Regions from separate parts of the Burkholderia sp. FERM BP-3421 genome, predicted to be linked through region 1. Evidence: predicted binding sites of a transcription regulator. Region 1 holds the regulator's gene; the other holds the start of a gene.
The links. The regulator FliA, encoded in region 1, starts transcription of late flagellar genes. The targets are predictions, from matches to a motif close to CTAAAGTTTNNNNNNNNNNNGCCGNTA.
Positions count from the first base shown of each region.

Region 2: a site for FliA is predicted at 971-997, ahead of fliD (flagellar filament capping protein FliD). Genes of this name have one in related genera too.

Region 1 covers NZ_CP117782.1:3,272,046-3,275,181, forward strand. Annotated here, with positions in the region: gene flhF (flagellar biosynthesis protein FlhF) at 1-1,000, shown strand, start outside; gene Bsp3421_RS30855 (MinD/ParA family ATP-binding protein) at 993-1,805, shown strand; gene Bsp3421_RS30860 (RNA polymerase sigma factor FliA) at 1,827-2,561, shown strand; S-adenosyl-L-homocysteine riboswitch at 2,664-2,768, shown strand; gene ahcY (adenosylhomocysteinase) at 2,803-3,136, shown strand, end outside.
Region 2 covers NZ_CP117781.1:1,844,887-1,848,022, forward strand. Annotated here, with positions in the region: gene fliD (flagellar filament capping protein FliD) at 1-924, opposite strand, end outside; gene Bsp3421_RS11155 (phosphatidylinositol-specific phospholipase C) at 1,221-2,123, opposite strand; gene Bsp3421_RS11160 (LacI family DNA-binding transcriptional regulator) at 2,293-3,136, shown strand, end outside.

The DNA of each region.
Region 1 (3,136 bases):
TATCGAGCGCATCGTCAACGACACCGTGATGCACGAGCTGAGCTCGCTGCGCGGCATGATGGAAGAGCAGTTCGCGGGCCTGATGTGGAACGATCGCCAGCGCCGCAACCCGGTGCACGGCGCGCTGACCAAGCATCTGTTCGCGGCGGGTTTTTCCGCGCAGCTGGTGCGCATGATCGTCGACAACCTGCCGGACGGCGACGAGTCGGACAGCTTCGACGCGGCGTCCGAATGGGCGCGCTCGGTGCTGGCCGCGAACCTGCCGGTGCTGGAAAGCGAGGATGCGCTGATGGAGCGCGGCGGCGTGTTCGCGCTGATGGGACCGACGGGCGTCGGCAAGACCACCACCACCGCGAAGCTGGCGGCGCGCTGCGTGATGCGCTTCGGCGCGAGCAAGGTCGCGCTGCTGACGACCGACAGCTACCGGATCGGCGGCCACGAGCAACTGCGCATCTTCGGCAAGATCCTCGGCGTGCCGGTGCATGCGGTGAAGGACGGCGGCGACCTGCAGCTCGCGCTGACCGAACTGCGCAACAAGCACATCGTGCTGATCGACACGATCGGCATGAGCCAGCGCGATCGCACGGTATCCGACCAGATCGCGATGCTGCACGGCGCGGACACGCCGGTGCAGCGCCTGCTGCTGCTGAACGCGACGAGCCACGGCGACACCCTCAACGAAGTCGTGCAGGCCTACCGCAGCGCGGCGGGCCAGCCCGACCTCGCGGGCTGCATCCTGACCAAGCTGGACGAAGCCACCCATCTCGGCGGCGTGCTGGACACGGTGATCCGCTACAAGCTGCCGGTCCACTACGCATCGACCGGCCAGAAGGTGCCGGAGAACCTGTACGTCGCCACCCGTAAATTCCTGCTGAAGAGCGCGTTCTGCGTACCGCGCGACGGCTCGCCCTTCGTGCCGCAAGACGAAGACATGCCGTCGCTGCTGGCCGCGCTGACCGCCCGCTCGAGCGCCGAGCTCCATGAGGTGCGATTTGGATAAACGCATGACCGATCAGGCTGAAGGCTTGCGGCGTCTGCTCGCCGGCCGCTCGTCGCGCGTCGTCGCGGTGACGGGCGGCCCGGCGGGGGTCGGCTGCACCTCGACGGTGGTGAATCTGGCGGCCGCGCTCGCGGCGCTCGGCAAGGACGTGCTCGTGGTCGACGAGCGCGCCGACGTTCATTCGGTGGCGGCGACGCTGTGCGGCGCGTGGCTGCGCGAAGGCGAGCCGGTGCGCCACGAGCTGGGCTTCTCGGTGCTCGGCGCCGCGCGGCTCGCCCGCGCCGGCTACGCCGAGCACGATCCCGCGGAGTGGCTCGACAACGCGGCGGACATCGTGCTGGTCGATGCGCAGCTCGACGCGCACGGCGCGTTCTCGCCGCTCGCGCGCGACGCGCACGACGTGCTGGTGGTGATGCGGGTGGCCGCGCAGTCGATCACCGAGGCGTACGCGTGCATGAAGCGGCTTCATTACGCGCATGCGGTCGCGCAGTTCCGCGTGCTGATGAATCACGTGCAAAGCCGCGCGGACGCGAAGGCCGCGTACGACAACCTCGCGGGCGTCGCCGGGCGTTATCTGGCGGTGTCGCTGTCGGAGGCGGGCTGCGTGGGGGTCGATCCGCTCGTCGAGCATGCGCGCGAGCTGGAGCGCACGGTGGTGGACGCGTTCCCGACCGCGGCGGCCGCGCGCGATTACCGGCAGATCGCGTCCGATCTGCTGTATTGGCCATTGCGTCCGGGGCCGGGCGCGGGTCGGGTCCGGGCGGGCAATCCGGCGTTTGAGCGGGGTGCGGCGCAGGCCGCATGAATGTCACAGGCAAGAGAGGGCATGATGTACAACGCTCAAGGAAAGATATCCCAGGACGAAGTGTTGACGCAGTACGCGCCGCTCGTGCGGCGGCTGGGTCTGCAACTGGTCGCGAAGATGCCGGCGAGCGTGGATCTCGATGATCTGATCCAGGCCGGCATGATCGGCCTGCTCGATGCGGCGGGCCGCTACAAGGAAGACCAGGGGGCGCAGTTCGAGACCTACGCGACGCAGCGGATCCGCGGCGCGATGCTCGACGAGCTGCGCAGCAACGACTGGCTGCCGCGCAGCCTGCGCAAGACCTCGCGCGAAGTCGAGCATGCGGTGCACCAGGTCGAGCAGCAGCTCGGCCGGCCGGCGAGCGAGACCGAGATCGCGGAGCACATGCAGATGCCGCTCGACGAATTCCAGTCGATGCTGCAGGACCTGCATGGCAGCCAGCTGATTTACTACGAGGATTTCGACCGTTCGGCCGACGACGAGCCGTTCCTCGACCGCTACCGGGTCGACCATGCCGACCCGCTGTCGGCGCTGCTCGACGACCACCTGCGCAACGCGCTCGTGGAGGCGATCGAGCGCCTGCCGGAGCGCGAGAAGCTGCTGATGTCGCTGTACTACGAACGGGGCCTGAACCTGCGCGAGATCGGCGCGGTGCTCGAGGTCAGCGAGTCGCGCGTGTGCCAGTTGCACAGCCAGGCGGTTGCCCGGCTGCGCGCGCGGCTGCGCGAACAGGCCTGGGTCGGCGCCGAGCACTGAGCGGTCGGACCGCGATCGGTCGGGCCGCGCATGGTCGGGCCGCGTATGGTCGGCGTGCGATCGGGCGGAAAACTTCATTCCGATTTGCTACAATCCTCCCTCGTTTCCGAGGAGCGTTGCGACGGGCTCGGTCCCGCCAGGCTCGGAAACCTTCAATGAGCGGCCGCGCGATGCGCACGGCCGCGACCTGAACGGCGCTCACGTCACAATTTTCTAGAACTTACTTAGAAAGGAGGGCGTGATGAACGCCGCTGTCATCGATTCCAATTCCTCGAAAGACTACCTCGTCGCCGACATGAGCCTTGCCGCCTGGGGCCGCAAGGAGCTGAACATCGCCGAGACGGAAATGCCCGGCCTCGTGCAGATCCGCGACGAATACAAGGCGCAGCAGCCGCTCAAGGGCGCGCGCATCGCCGGTTCGCTCCACATGACGATCCAGACGGGCGTGCTGATCGAGACGCTGAAGGCGCTCGGCGCCGACGTGCGCTGGGCCTCGTGCAACATCTTCTCGACCCAGGATCACGCGGCCGCCGCGATCGTCGAAGCCGGCACGCCGGTGTTCGCGTTCAAGGGCG
Region 2 (3,136 bases), on a different replicon from region 1:
CACCTTTGCCTGCGCATCGATGTCGGGCGAGATCGTCAGCGTCTGGGTCGAGCCGAGCGCCTCCTGCGTGACGTTCAGCGTCACGCCGGCGATCACGTCCTTCATCGCGTTGTCGGCGTGGCGCGCCGTGATGCCGCCGACCGAGACGATCGCATCCTGGGCCGCCGCGTCCTTGCTCTGGGTCCAGGTGTGAGCCCCGTCCATCACCTTCGACGGGCCGCCCTTCGGATCGACCACCGACTGCACCGCGAACTTCGACAGGCCGCCGTCGTCCTTGACGTTGCTGACGTCGATGTTGATGACGTTCGCGCTGCCCGAGGCGACCGTGCGCAGCACCAGGTGCGCGCCGTCAGTGCCGTTGACGATCGTGGCCGTCACGCCCGGGTTCTTCTGCGAGGCGTTGATGGCGGCGGCGATGCCGGCCGGGGTGTTGTTCTCCGGGGTGACGTCGAGCTGCATCGACTTGTCGCCGACCTTGAGCGTCATCGTGCCGGTGCCGAGCTTCTGCTTCGGATCGAACGCGCTCGACACGAGCGTCTGGGAATTCGCGACCTGCTTGACTTCCACCTGGTAGCTGCCGGCCGTCGCGCCCTTCTCGGTGGTGGCCGTCAGGCCCTTGCCCGATGCGTTGACCGCGAATTTCTGCTGCAGCGTGCCGTCGGACAGCGAGGTCAGCGCCGTCTGCAGCGACGTCAGTTCGTTGCGCAGGCGGCCGAACGCGGCGGACAAATCGTTGTTCCGGGTGGTGGCGGCACTGATCGCCACGTTCAGGCCGGCCGTCTTGCCCTTGACCAGCACGGCGACCAGCCCATCGACGTCCAGATTGCTCTTGCCCGTGGCGCCGTTGATGATCGACTGCGCCGCGTCCTGCAGCGCAGAGTTGGAATTGATTGCCGTGTTGTTGGTTAAGCTGTCGATCGCCATGGACTACCCCCGCAAGTTGATTAATCTGACCATTACGACAGTAATTTTCGGAAAGATTAACGTAATACTTTAGCCCTGGATGCGAAAATTTCTGCGTAATCGGCATCCTGCCCTCGTTTTACGCGACGCCGCGTTGATATTTGTCGCTGCAGGTTGCACATTTGGAAACAATCCTGCCTCCTCCGTCCCGGCCCCGGGCGGCCAGGGTCGAGGCGCGAAACCGCCGCGCCCCGACTTCTTTCCCGCCGCTTCGGGTCTTTTTCGCCGCTCAATGTTGCCGATCTCCCTGCATCGGTTCATCCGCCGCCGTCGGCGGCCCGCCGATTGCGCTCGACCAGCGCACGCACGAGCGCCCAGTCCCGGTCGTCGCAGAAATCGAACAGCAGCGTGCCGCACGGGCCCGCGCACGCGGCCAACCGGGCCGCCAGCCGGGCATGGATGCCCACGCTGGCCGCGTCGCCGAGCGCGACCACCGACGGATTCGCCCCCATGCCGGTGCCGCTACAAAAATTCACGACCCAGCGGCCGGCCTCGACGAGCCGCGCCGTGTCCGCCAGCAGCGCATCGATCGCGCGCCACTTGTAATCGAGCGAGGCGCGCACCGGCACCCGGTATTCGTCCTGGATCGAGAACGCCGCGCCGGGCGCGTCGATGGTGAAACTGGCGTTGTCGGGCCACGCCGACGCGTCGAGCCCGAGCGGCTGCCCGCTTGCGAAGCGGCGCAGCAGCACGATCGCGCCGCGCGCCGCGCCGAGCGTCGACGCCACCGGCTCCAGCCGCCAGCGCAGGCGCGCATGGCGCTGCCGGTAAGCCGCGAAGGTCTGCGCGAAGGTCCGCGTGCAGGCGCGCGGACCGCACTCGTCCTTCACCGACATCACGATGGCTTCGCCCGGATGCGCGGCGAGAAAGCGCGCGCAGTCGTCGAGCACGTCGTCGAACATCAGCCCGAGCGGGATGCCGCCATGATTGATATGGAACAGGTCCCGCTCATGCCGGCAGCGGATGTCGAGCACCCGCACGCCGTGGCGCAGCTGCGCGTCGAGCGGGGCCGACTGGGTGCGGGCGAGCGCGTCGTCGACGGTATACGCACAGGTGTCATGACTCCCGGCTAAGGTAAGCGCCTGGAGCGCCCGGCTGTCGTCGAGCGCCGCCATCCAGTCGGACAGCGGCAAGGAGGCATCGGTCTGGCAATGGGTCATGGAAAATGGCCGGCGATGGCAAGGCGGACCGGCGCGCCGGCACGCGCCGTCCGGATGGATCAATCAATACTTCGCGGGTGCGGCCGCGCGGCGCGTGCCGCGCGGCCGTATCATGTGTCGCCGCCCGGGCGCCGCCGCTGCGCGCCGGGCCTCGCCCCTTCGATCGCGCATGGCTGACAAACCGAACAAGCACTGGGTCACCGCCTCCGACGTCGCGCTGCGCGCCGGCGTCTCCCGCTCCGCCGTCTCCCGCGCCTTCTCGCCGACCGCGAGCATCGCGCCCGAAACCCGCGAGCGCGTGATGCGCGCCGCGCGCGCGCTCGGCTACCAGGTCAACCTGATCGCGCGCGACATGATCACGCAGCGCAGCAGCATGGTCGGCGTCGTCACGGCCGGCTTCGAGAATCCGTTTCGCGCCAAGCTGCTCGCGGACATCCTCACCGCGCTCGGCCGCTATGCGCTGACGCCGCTCGTGATGAACGCCGAGGATCCGCGCCAGATCAAGCACTCGCTCGAAATGCTGCTCAGCTACCGGATCGCGGGCATCGTGATGACCTCGGCCTCGCCGCCGCTGCGGCTCGCGCGCCAGTACCTCGACCACCAGATTCCGGTCGCGATGATCAACCGCGCGTCGAACCTGCCGGGCGCCGACGTGGTCGTCAGCGACAACGCGGCCGGCGCGGCGCACGCCGCCCGGCTGCTGACGCGCGCCGGGGCGCGCCGGCTCGCGTTCGTCGGACCGGTCGAGACCAGCTACAGCGCACTCGCGCGGCATGCCGAGTTCGCGCGCTTGGCGCCGGAGGGCGGCTTGCCGCCCGTCGCGCTGCTCGATACGCCCGCCGACACTTACGCATCGGGCGTCGCGGCCGCGCACCGGCTGGCCGCGCTCGACCCGCGTCCCGACGGCGTGTTCTGCTCGTCGGACCTGCTCGCGCTCGGGCTGATCGATACGGCGCGCCACCATTACGGCCTGAGCGTGCCCGGCGACCTGTGCGTGATCGGCTTCGACGACA